3 regions of the Mesorhizobium sp. M1273 genome follow, and region 3 is predicted to be linked to each of the others. Evidence: predicted binding sites of a transcription regulator. Region 3 holds the regulator's gene; each other region holds the start of a gene.
The links. Region 3 encodes LexA, which represses DNA repair genes until DNA is damaged. Its sites were predicted from a motif close to TGTTCNNNNTGTGTTCNG; they were not measured.

Region 1 (4,222 bases), on a different contig from region 3:
CGGCTGGTCGGTTGGCGACCTCGATCTGGTCGAAGCCAACGAGGCCTTTGCCGCGCAGGCCTGCGCCGTCAACAAGGACATGGGCTGGGATCCGGCCATCGTCAACGTCAATGGCGGCGCCATCGCCATCGGCCATCCGGTCGGCGCCTCGGGCGCCCGCATCTTCAACACGCTGGTCTACGAGATGCGCCGCAGAAGTGCCAAGAAAGGCCTTGCCACGCTGTGCATCGGCGGCGGCATGGGTGTTGCCATGTGCGTGGAAGCATTGTGATGAGATAAGCGATACGAATAGGATGCTGGCGCAAAGCGAGTAGGGAAAGAGGGCAAACCCCACCGCTTCAACGCTCAGTCATCTGCATTTCCCGGGAGGACATATGACAAAGGTTGCAATCGTCACAGGCGGGTCGCGCGGCATCGGCGCGGCGATATCGGTCGCCTTGAAAAGCGCCGGCTATTCGGTCGCCGCAAACTACGCCGGCAATGAAGAAGCGGCGGCAAAGTTCAAGGCCGCGACCGGCATCCCGGTCTATAGATGGTCCGTCGCCGACTACGAGGCCTGCGCCGCCGGCATCAAACAGATCGAAGCCGATCTCGGTCCCGTCGCGGTGCTGGTCAACAATGCCGGCATCACTCGCGACGCGATGTTCCACAAGATGACGCGCGAGCAATGGAAAGAGGTCCTCGACACCAACCTTTCCGGCGTCTTCAACATGACGCATCCATTGTGGGGCGGCATGCGCGACCGCAAGTTCGGTCGCATCATCACCATCTCCTCGATCAACGGCCAGAAAGGCCAGGTCGGCCAGGTCAATTATTCGGCCTCGAAGGCCGGCGATATCGGCTTCACCAAGGCACTGGCCCAGGAAGGCGCGCGCGCCGGCATCACCGTCAACGTCATTTGCCCCGGCTACATCGCCACCGAGATGGTCAAGGCAATGGACGAGAAGGTCCTCAACGAGCGGGTCATCCCGCACATCCCGGTCGGCCGTCTCGGCGAGCCGGAGGAAATCGCGCGCTGCGTCGTCTTCCTCGCTTCCGACGATGCCGGTTTCATCACCGGCTCGACCATATCAGCCAATGGCGGCCAGTACGTCGCCTGATCGTTTGTCTTTACGTTGAGACAGATCCGCGCTTGGACGAACGGGCCTGCAAAACGGCCCGTTTCTATAGCGGTCTTCCCGTTGCAAGATCTCGATGCAGCACGCTGCCCCAATCCGGCACGCAAAGGTTAACGGCAAACTCGCAGCTTGTGCAAAAGCCGCCCGGCAGCCTGTGGATTCTCGGTGGAAAAGCTGTTCACAACACAACATGTTGCGGTGAACAAACCAAGAAACTTCGGCTATCTCTGATTCGTCGCCGATTCGTTCCGGCTTTGAGCGGAACGTTAACGGCGAGAGCTGAAAACACCCTCGAAATGATTAAAGCGCGTTAGGAAACATCAATAATTTCATAACGTTGTGCGAAGCAGATTGGCCGGCCACGACCATTCACCGGCAAAGGTTAACCGCAGTGCTCGCTTGGATGCCGCTTGCATAAATCGGGCCAGTTTCCGTGATTCAGCATGTGGTGAGATACGCCGACAGAAAACCCAGATGTAGCCGTGAACAAACCCTGAATCAGCGCGAGTCAGTGATTCGTCGCTGATTCGTTCCAGACTCGTTCCAACTGTTAATCGGGAACAGATTTTCTGGCTTCGAACCAACCAATCGGCCTGCCCTCGGCATATTCCGCTTTCGCTTCGCGCCCGAAATCCCTATGTGTCGCCTGTCATACGCGGCCAATATGGGCGCGCTCCCGACAATGCGAGGCAGAGAGCCTTATTTCCAGGCCGATGAACATCCATCCGAAACACACTGAACCGCTGATCCTGTCGGGTCGAGACGTGACGGCCGTGCTCGGCCCGACCAACACCGGCAAGACCCATCTCGCCATCGAACGCATGGTGGCGCATGAAAGCGGCGTCATCGGCCTGCCGCTCAGGCTGCTTGCCCGCGAAGTCTATACGCGCGTCTGCGAGAAGGTCGGCGCCCATAAGGTGGCGCTCATCACCGGCGAGGAAAAGATCCAGCCGGCGGGCGCGAAATACTCGGTCTGCACCGTGGAAGCGATGCCGCGCGAGACCGACGCCGCCTTCGTTGCCATCGACGAGGTCCAGCTCGCCGGCGATCTCGAACGCGGACACATCTTCACCGATCGCATCCTGCATCTGCGCGGCCGGCAGGAGACGCTGCTGCTGGGCGCGGCCACCATGCACGGCATCCTGCAGCGCCTGCTGCGGGGCGTGTCGGTGGTGACCCGGCCACGCCTATCGCATCTTGCCTATGCCGGCTCGAAGAAGCTGACCCGCCTGCCGCGGCGCACCGCGATCGTCGCCTTCTCGGCCGACGAGGTCTATGCCATCGCCGAGCTGATCCGCCGCCAGCAGGGCGGTGCCGCCGTCGTGCTCGGCGCGCTCAGCCCGCGCACCCGCAACGCCCAGGTGGCGCTGTTCCAGTCGGGCGACGTCGACTACCTCGTCGCCACCGACGCCATCGGCATGGGCCTCAACCTCGACCTCGACCACGTCGCCTTCGCCCAGAACCGCAAATTCGACGGCTACCAGTACCGCAACCTGACGGCGGCCGAGCTCGGCCAGATTGCCGGCCGCGCTGGCCGGCATCTGCGCGACGGCACCTTCGGCGTCACCGGCCAGGTCGATCCGCTGGATGATGAACTGGTCAACAAAATCGAGGCGCATGATTTCGACCCGGTGAAAGTACTGCAGTGGCGCACCGCGCATTTCGATTTCGCCAACCTCGATGCGCTGAAGCGGTCGATTGAGACCAACGCCCCGGTCGAAGGCCTGACGCGCGCGCTGCCGGCAGTAGACGCACAGGCGCTCGAGCATCTGTCGCGCGACGAGGACGTCCGGGCACTCACCACCGATGCCAGGCGCGTGGCGCTGCTGTGGGAAGCCTGCGCGCTGCCCGACTACAGGAAGATCGCGCCGGCCCAGCACGCCGACTTGATTGCCTCCATTTACATGGACCTTGCCAGGCATGGCCATGTCGACGAGAACTACATGGCCGAGCAGGTGCGCCGTGCCGACACCACCGAAGGCGACATCGACACGTTATCGCACAGGATTGCCCAGATCCGCACATGGACCTTCGTTTCCAACAGGCCCGGCTGGCTGGCCGATCGGGCACACTGGCAGGAAAAGACGCGCGAAATCGAAGACAGATTGTCCGATGCGCTGCATGAGCGGTTGACGAAACGTTTTGTAGACCGCAGGACTTCCGTCCTCATGCGGCGCCTTAGAGAAAACACGATGCCTGAAGCCGAAATCAGCCCAACCGGAACCGTCCTCGTCGAAGGCCATCACGTCGGCGAGTTGCAAGGTTTCCGCTTCACCGCCGACCAGAGCGCCGGCGGCGAAGACGCCAAGGCGGTGCGGGCGGCGGCGCAGAAGGCGCTTGCCGCCGAGTTCGAGGCGCGGGCCGAGCGCTTCGGCGCCTCGGCCAATGGCGACATCGCGCTGGGTTCGGATGGCACGCTGCGCTGGATCGGCGCCCCGATCGGCACGCTGGTCGCCGGCGAAGACGCTTTGAAGCCGCGTCTGGTTCTGCTGGCCGACGAGCAACTCACCGGCCCGGCCCGCGACAAGGTTGCGGCGCGCGCCGAGCGCTTCGTCAATTTCCAGATCGAATCCCTGCTGAAGCCGCTGGTCGATCTCAAGAATGCCGAGCAGATCACCGGCATCGGCCGCGGCATCGCTTTCCAGCTTGTCGAGCATTTCGGCCTCATCAACCGTCGCGACATCGCCGACGAGATGAAGTCGCTCGACCAGGAAGGCCGCGCGGCGCTTCGCCGTCTCGGAGTGCGCTTCGGCGCCTACCATGTCTTCGTGCCGGCGCTGATCAAACCGGCGCCGGCCGGGCTGATAACGCTGCTGTGGGCGCTGAGAAACGACGGCAAGGACAAGCCCGGTTTCGGCGATGTCGTTCACGCACTGGCCTCCGGCCGCACCTCGGTGGTCATCGATCCGACCTTCGACAAGACCTTCTACAAGCTTGCCGGCTACCGCAATCTTGGCCGGCGTGCTGTACGCGTCGATATTCTCGAACGGCTGGCCGACCTGATCCGGCCGGCGACCAACTGGAAGCCGGGCCTCGGTCCTCGCCCCGACGGCGCCTATGACGGCCAGTCCTTCATGGTGACGCCGCCGATGATGTCGATTCTC
Region 2 (4,222 bases), on a different contig from region 3:
AAGCGCGCACTCCCAGGCACAAGCAGATCGCCGCAAACACCCCGCGCCTCTTCCTGCGCGCGGCCTGAACGACAACAGTCAACGGAGACAACCGATGAGCGGCCTTGCCAATCTGGTGCCGATGGTGATCGAGCAGTCGAGCCGCGGCGAACGTGCCTTCGACATATTTTCGCGGCTGCTGCGCGAGCGCATCGTCTTCATCAACGGCCCGATCGATGACGGCACCTCAGCGCTGGTCTGCGCCCAGCTTCTGTCGTTGGAATCCGACAATCCCGACAAGGAGGTCTCGCTCTACATCAACTCGCCCGGCGGCGTGGTGACCAGCGGTTTCGCCATCTACGATACGATGCAGTATATCAGCTGCCCGGTCTCCACGGTTTGTATGGGCTTCGCCGCCTCGATGGCCTCGTTCCTTTTGATGGCCGGCACACCGGGGCGGCGCATCGCGCTACCCAACACCAGCATCGTGCTGCATCAGCCTCTCGGCGGTTTCCAGGGCCAAGCCTCCGATATCCAGCGCCATGCCGAGGGCATCCTTCGCACCAAGCGTCGCATGACCGATCTTTACGCCCGCCATTGCGGCCGCACCTACGAAGAAGTGGAACGCACGCTCGACCGCGACTTTTTCATGACCGCGCAGGAGGCCAAGGATTGGGGCCTCGTCGACCATGTTTTCGACACTCGCAAGCAGGCCGCATGAACGAGCCGGGCCGGCGGACGGAACTGAGGAGATTGAGCGCCCGCAATTTCAGCGCCATCGGTCTGGTCTTGCCGCTATCGCGGCACTATAGTCCGGCGATGACCGCCAGCCGCTCATCCAGCCTGTTATGCCTTGCTATCGCTGCCGTTGCCGGCACGAACATGCTGGTGGGTATGGCACTTGCCCAAGATAATTCGATGTCTTCGCAAAAGGGCGCCCTGCCCGGTGTGACCAGCGATTATCGCATCGCCGAGCCAGCGCCGCGGCCTGAGCCTGACGATATGGCTCCAGGCAGCGGCAACGGCACCTTCAAGATTGGCGATACCGACGTTCGGATTTCCGGTAGCATCACCATCGATGTCGCTACCGGCGGGATCAGGCCCTCCAGCCGCTAAGTTCGCCTAGTGTGAACCGCAAACATTGCGCTTCAAACGAACAGCCCCGCCATTGCTTTTGCAACTGACGGGGCTTCTTGGATCTGAAATCCAAATTGCCGGGAGTGTACTGCCGGCTTTTTACTTCGGATGCTTCGCGGCGTTCAGCCGACGATCCGACTAGCAGTCTCTGATTGTTGTGGGGATCGGCAGGTCAACGTGGGCAGGTAGCGCTAAACGCCTGACCTGGCTACTTATACCTGCCGCGGCTCCAGCGACACGTGGAGCCTCAAGGAACAATCCGGTGGAGTCATGCCTCTGCTCTCCTTCTGTTCGTTGCGACTGTCGTCGAAGCGCTCATCGCATAACCCGCGGCGTCTCGCAGGCTAGCCCCAGGCCGCGAGGCCATCGAAAGACGGCCGGCTTCGTTGACAATTGGATTCTGCCCCCATGACGCGGGGACGTCAACCTTGAATAGCCGGGTTGCCGAAAAATGTGATCGCGAGACGCTTTGTGAAGCCGGCCTCACGGGCAGCTTTTGTCAGGAGCGTGTTCGGCCTTTGTTCTTTCCGCTTGCCCGTTCGCGCGAAAGGCGGTTAAACGCTTTGGTCGAGAGTTGTGGCGTCTCTCGAAAAGGCGGCGAAATTACCTACATAGGGGGTGGTCGGGAAAACCCGCCCATCCCACGAATTCCAGATTCTGAGGCGGCGACCGGCGATGGCCGACCATAAATATCTCTCCATTCGCGGGGCACGCGAACATAATCTGAAGAATGTCGATCTCGACCTGCCGCGTGACAGCCTGATCGTCATGACCGGCCTGTCGGGGTCGGGCAAGTCGTCGCTTGCCTTCGACACCATCTACGCCGAGGGCCAGCGCCGCTATGTCGAGAGCCTTTCGGCCTATGCACGGCAATTCCTCGAAATGATGCAGAAGCCGGACGTCGACCAGATCGACGGCCTGTCGCCGGCCATTTCCATCGAGCAGAAGACCACCTCGAAGAACCCACGTTCGACGGTCGGCACCGTCACCGAGATCTACGATTATATGCGGCTTTTGTTCGCCCGCGTCGGTGTACCCTATTCACCGGCCACCGGCCTGCCGATCGAGAGCCAGACGGTTTCGCAGATGGTCGACCGGGTGCTTGCTGTCGAGGAAGGCACCCGGCTGTTCATTCTGGCGCCGATGGTGCGCGGCCGCAAAGGCGAGTACCGCAAGGAACTGCTGGAGCTGCAGAAGAAGGGTTTTCAGCGCGTCAAAGTCGATGGCGTCTTCTATGAGATCGCCGACGTGCCGGCGCTGGACAAGAAGTACAAGCACGACATCGACGTCGTCGTCGACCGCATCGTCGTGCGCGGCGATCTGGCGACGCGGCTCGCCGATTCCATCGAGACCGCGCTGAAGCTGGCCGACGGGCTGGCGGTGGCGGAATTTGCCGACAAGCCGCTCGACGCCAGCCAGACCGGCGAGGATTCGGTCAACAAATCGAAGAACGAGACGCATGAACGCATGCTGTTCTCGGAAAAGTTCGCCTGCCCGGTGTCCGGCTTCACCATTCCCGAGATCGAGCCCAGGCTGTTCTCCTTCAACAATCCGTTCGGCGCCTGCCCGACCTGCGACGGGCTCGGCAGCCAACGCGCCATCGACGCCAGCCTGGTCGTGCCCGACGAGAATGTCTCGCTGCGCGCCGGCGCCGTCAGCCCGTGGGCGAAGTCGACCTCGCCCTATTATGCGCAGACGCTGGAAGCGCTGGGCATTGCCTATGGCTTCAAGCTCGGCGACAAGTTCAAGGATTTGAGCGAGGAGGCAAGGCAAGCCGTCCTGCACGGCACCGGCGAGCGCGAAATCACCTTCCATTATGATGACGGTCTGCGCTCCTACAAAACGACGAAAACCTTCGAGGGCGTCATCCCCAATCTCGAGCGCCGCTGGAAGGAAACCGAATCCGCCTGGATGCGCGAGGAGATCGAGCGCTTCATGTCGGCCACGCCCTGCCCGGCCTGCCGCGGCTATCGGCTGAAGCCCGAGGCGCTCGCGGTCAAGATCGCCGGCAAGCACATTGGCGAGGTCACCGAGCTGTCCATCCGCAAGGCCGACCAGTGGTTCACCGATCTGCCCGCTTCGCTCAACGACAAGCAGAACGAGATTGCGGTGCGCGTGCTCAAGGAAATCCGAGAGCGGCTGCGCTTCCTCAACGATGTCGGTCTCGACTATTTGACGCTGTCGCGCAACTCCGGCACGCTTTCAGGCGGTGAGAGCCAGCGCATCCGTCTGGCGTCGCAGATCGGCTCCGGCCTGACCGGCGTACTTTACGTGCTGGACGAGCCGTCGATCGGTCTGCACCAGCGCGACAACGCCCGCCTGCTCGACACGCTGAAGCATCTGCGCGACATCGGCAACACGGTCATCGTCGTCGAGCACGACGAGGACGCCATCCTGCATGCCGACTATGTCGTCGATATCGGCCCGGCTGCCGGCATTCATGGCGGCCACATCATCGCCCAGGGCACCCCGCAGCAGATCATGGCGACGCCCGCTTCGATCACCGGCAAATACCTGTCGGGCGAGCTCGAAGTGGCGACGCCGGCAGCGCGCCGCGAGGCCAAGAAAAACCGCCGGCTGAAGGTCGTCGGCGCGCGCGGCAATAACCTGAAGAACGTCACCGCCGAAATCCCGCTCGGCACGTTTACCGCCGTCACCGGCGTATCCGGCGGCGGCAAGTCGACCTTCCTGATCGAGACCCTGTTCAAGGCGGCGTCGCGCCGCATCATGGGCTCGCGCGAGCATCCGGCCGAGCACGACCGCATCGAGGGGTTGGAATTCCTCGACAAGGTCATCGACATCGACCAGTCGCCGATCGGACGGACGCCGCGCTCCAACCCTGCCACCTATACCGGCGCCTTCACGCCGATTCGCGACTGGTTCGCCGGCCTGCCGGAGGCCAAGGCGCGCGGCTACCAGCCGGGGCGCTTCTCGTTCAACGTCAAGGGCGGCCGCTGCGAGGCCTGCCAAGGCGACGGCGTCATCAAGATCGAGATGCACTTCCTGCCCGACGTCTACGTCACCTGCGACGTCTGCCACGGCAAGCGTTACAACCGCGAAACGCTGGACGTGCTGTTCAAGGGCAAGTCGATCGCCGACGTTCTCG
Region 3 (4,222 bases):
CGTCTTTTCCGGCATTGTCGTGGCGGCCGAACGCATCATGCTGGCGGTGATGCTTATCGCCGTGCTGTTCGACCGGGCCGCGCTCACCATGCGCAACCTGGCGATCTCGGCCATCGCGGTCATCCTGGTGTCGCCGCACGAGGTGGTCGGTCCGAGTTTCCAGATGTCCTTCGCCGCGACGGCGGCCCTTGTCGGCGCCTACGCAGGCTGGTCCGATTACCGCGCCGGCAGGGCCACCACGCCGCCGCCGCGGCAGTCGCCGCTACGCTTTGCCACTCGAAAGGTCCTGCTGGGCATGTGCGGTCTGGCGATGACCTCGATCATTGCAGGGAGCGCCACGGCGCTTTTCGCCATATGGCATTTCCAGCGCGTGGCGCCGCTCAGCCTGTTCGCCAATCTGGCCATCATGCCCATCGTGTCACTGGTCGTCATGCCCTTCGCCGTTCTCAGCGCGCTGGCGATGCCGTTCGGTGCGGATGGCCCTTTTCTCTATGTCATGGGCAAGGGGCTGACGGCGATGATCGCCCTGTCCGGGTGGATCTCGGAGCGCTCGCCGATCGATGCGGTCGGGCTGATTTCGCTGAGATCCGTCCTTCTGGTGACGATCGCCCTCGTCATTGCCAGCATGGCGACGACGTGGTTGCGGCTGGCGGCACTTCCTTTTGCGCTCGCCGGCTTGCTGACGACAACGCAGACACGCATACCCGACGTATTGGTCTCGGAGGACGCACGGCTGGTCGCGCTGCCGATCGGCAGCGGTGAACTCGCGGTCAACCGGGCACGCCCGAATGAGTTCACCATCGACAACTGGAAACGCGCGCTCACATCAGAGGCTATCGTCGCGCCGGAAACACCTGGAAAGAACGACCCGCAATTCGACATTGCCGATCCGGCCGACCTACCGCCGGGCATGCCGTTCATTTGCACGGACGGCCTCTGCCTTGCCAGGCATCCATCCGGCGCGATCATCGCGCAAGCCAAGGACCGCGATACTGCGCGGCCAGCCTGCGCCTTTGCCAGCTTGATCGTCATCGACGACGCCACCGCCCATAACCCCTGCTACTACGACCGGCTGGTCCTCGTCGTCACCAAACGGCAACTGGCGCGCGCGGGAAGTGCCGCCGTCTATTTCGATCCACAAGCGGCAACACGCGCCGAGATCCGCTTCGCCGTCGAAAAATCATACCGGCCCTGGCACGTGCAGCGGAAATTTTCACGCGCGGCACGGGGCCTGCCGCCATACCGCCGGGCCGACAACCCCAAAGCCGGCGCCAAGGGCGGAGCTCAGTAGCGGCGGATCAGTCCGACGAGCTTGCCCTGCACCTTGACCCTGTCTGGTCCGAAGATGCGCGTCTCGTAGGCCGGATTGGCGGCTTCCAGGGCGATCGAGGCGCCCTTGCGGCGGAACCGCTTCAGCGTCGCTTCCTCCTCGTCGACCAGTGCCACCACGATCTCACCGGGGCTCGCCGTATCGGCATTGCGGATGATCACCGTGTCGCCGTCGAAAATGCCGGCCTCGATCATCGAATCGCCTTTGACCTCAAGCGCATAATGCTCGCCGCCCATGATCATATCCGGCGGCACCGAAATCGAATGCGTCTGGTGCTGGATGGCGTCGATCGGCACACCGGCAGCGATGCGGCCCATCACCGGGATCGAAACGGCGGCGACGACATCGTCGTCATTTCCGGCTGCGGGCACGCGCGACGATGTCGGCTTGCCTTGCCGAGGGGCGCCTTGCCCAAGACTGCCCTGGATGACACTCGGCGAGAACTTGCGTGCCGCATTGAGGCCGGGGGCGATCGAGTCAGGCAGGCGTAGCACCTCCAGCGCACGGGCCCGGTTGGGCAAACGGCGAATGAAGCCGCGCTCCTCCAGCGCCGTAATCAGCCGGTGGATTCCGGATTTGGAAGCCAGGTCGAGCGCTTCCTTCATCTCGTCGAATGAAGGCGGGATACCGCTTTCCTTCAACCTTTCGTGGATGAACATAAGCAGTTCGTGTTGTTTGCGTGTCAGCATAGCGACCCCCAACAGAATCAGAAAAACAAACCCAGAACAAACACTATCTGTTCCAGTTGTGTTCCGCAACTGTTTAAAGTTTAATGAATGCGTTAAGGCTCGGGAAACAAACGACGTCCCCTACCGGCGTACCGCATTTTCACCGCCGCGAGCCTCATCGCCTTGATTCTGCTTTCGTTTGCGCCCTTCTGGCCTCCTAGAAGGCGGCACTGGCATCGGCCGTCGGTCGGCAAAAGGCACGGAATTGAACCCGTATCGACTGTGCGGTTTGGTCAATGCACCGTGAACGAAACGAACTCAAAACGCCAACCTCGGGTTAAGTCCCGGTTTCCACCGCCTGGTCAGGCTGCTTCTCGCCGGTGGAGCCTTGCTGCGCGCAACCAGGTAATGGAAGAACAGTCGATGCGTGTCCGGCGTTGCGTTGGATCTTGGGGGAGCAGACAAATCATGACAGGAATTCCCGATCTCGTGGCCATAAAGGCGATGGATGCCGCGGATCCGCTGCGCGCGATGCGCGACCGCTTTGTGTTGCCGCAAGGAGTGATCTATCTCGACGGCAATTCGCTAGGAGCTGCTTCACGTGCCGCTTTCGATGAACTGCACAAAGCCGCGACCGAAGAATGGTCGCATGATCTCATCCGCGCATGGAACACGGCCGGCTGGTTCAACATGCCGCTTGAACTTGGCGACCAGCTCGGGCGCCTGATCGGGGCCGCGGCCGGCCAGACAGTGGTCTGCGACACGACATCGGTCAATATCTACAAGCTGCTGCACGCCGCCATGGCCATGCGACCGGAGCGGCAGGTCATCGTCGCCGAGGGCGATAGTTTTCCGACGGACCTCTACATGGCCGAGGGTGTGGTTTCGACGCGAAAAGATACGCTGCTGCGCCTCTCGGGAGTCGACGCGCCGACCATCGAAGAGCTGATCGACGAACGCACCGCTGTGGTGCTGGTCAACCACGTCAACTATAAGTCGGGCGAACTGCGCGACATGCCGGCGCTGACGCGCAGGGCTCAGGAAGCCGGGGCGATGATCGTCTGGGATCTCTGCCACACCGCCGGCGCGATGCCAGTCGAACTCGACAAGGCAAACGCCGATTTTGCCGTTGGCTGCACCTACAAATATCTGAATGGCGGCCCGGGCGCGCCTGCCTTCATCTATGCGGCTGAGCGGCATCTTTCCGACATCCAGCAGCCGCTCACCGGCTGGTGGGGCCATGCACGGCCCTTCGCATTCGAGCCAGGCTATGCGGCCGGCACCGGCATCCGCCGGTTTCTGTGCGGCACGCAGCCGGTCTTGTCGATGCGCACGCTGAAGGGCGCGCTCGACATCTGGAACGATGTCGACATGACGGCGGTGCGCAAGAAGAGCATCGCGCTGGCGGATCTGTTCATCGAGCTTGTCGAGGCAAAGTGCGGCACGTACGGGCTCACGCTCGAAAGCACGCGCGATGGGGAAAAACGCGGCAGCCAGATTTCATTCATGCATGAGCATGGCTACCAGGTCATGCGCGCGCTGATCGAACGTGGCGTGATCGGCGATTTTCGCGCGCCATCGACCATGCGCTTCGGCTTCACCCCGCTCTATATCGGCTATGCCGATGTCTGGCAGGCCGTCAAAGTGCTTGAGGACATCCTGCACACCGGTGCGTGGAAGGATGCGCGCTTCGCCATCAAAGCAGCTGTCACTTGAGATTGATGCGAGAGCTGGAATCGTGAGGCTGGCGACGACGCGCCGCGCGATGCTTACGGCTACGTTGCAAGGCCATATGCCAGGGAGGGCGCAGGGTGTTCGAACGTCACATTGCCGATTGGGACAACGCCTATGCCAACGGCGCCAACATAGCCGGCAGCGATCGCTGGCCGGCGGCCTGGATCGAGCCCGCGCGGGTTTTCCGCGACGTGCTTTCGACCGAGGGCAGGGCGCGGCTCGACATGGCCTATGGCGACAACCCACGCAACCGGCTCGATCTTTTCCTGCCGGCCATCAAGCCCAAGGGACTCGTGGTGTTCGTTCATGGCGGCTACTGGATGGAATTCGACAAGAATTTCTGGTCGCATCTTGCCGCTGGCCCTGTTGATCGCGGCTATGCGGTGGCGATGCCGTCCTACACGCTCTGTCCGCAGATACGCATTGGCGGCATCGTCAAGGAAGTCGGCGCGGCGATCGGCAAGGCGGCGGCGATGGTTGCAGGGCCGCT

Region 1: NKH30_RS07930 (helicase-related protein) is a predicted target of LexA. The motif match lies at 1,647-1,664, and genes of this name have one in related genera.
Region 2: uvrA (excinuclease ABC subunit UvrA) is a predicted target of LexA. The motif match lies at 1,625-1,642, and genes of this name have one in related genera.

Annotation. Positions count from the first base shown of each region.
Region 1 is NZ_JAMYLV010000005.1:113,559-117,780, reverse strand. Features, by position in the region: gene NKH30_RS07940 (acetyl-CoA C-acetyltransferase) at 1-271, shown strand, start outside; gene phbB (acetoacetyl-CoA reductase) at 375-1,100, shown strand; gene NKH30_RS07930 (helicase-related protein) at 1,832-4,222, shown strand, end outside.
Region 2 is NZ_JAMYLV010000019.1:43,051-47,272, reverse strand. Features, by position in the region: gene NKH30_RS20145 (SRPBCC family protein) at 1-68, shown strand, start outside; gene NKH30_RS20140 (ATP-dependent Clp protease proteolytic subunit) at 95-700, shown strand; gene NKH30_RS20135 (hypothetical protein) at 697-1,095, shown strand; gene uvrA (excinuclease ABC subunit UvrA) at 1,792-4,222, shown strand, end outside.
Region 3 is NZ_JAMYLV010000022.1:15,874-20,095, forward strand. Features, by position in the region: gene NKH30_RS21680 (ComEC/Rec2 family competence protein) at 1-1,291, shown strand, start outside; gene lexA (transcriptional repressor LexA) at 1,285-2,019, opposite strand; gene kynU (kynureninase) at 2,467-3,714, shown strand; gene NKH30_RS21695 (hormone-sensitive lipase) at 3,810-4,222, shown strand, end outside.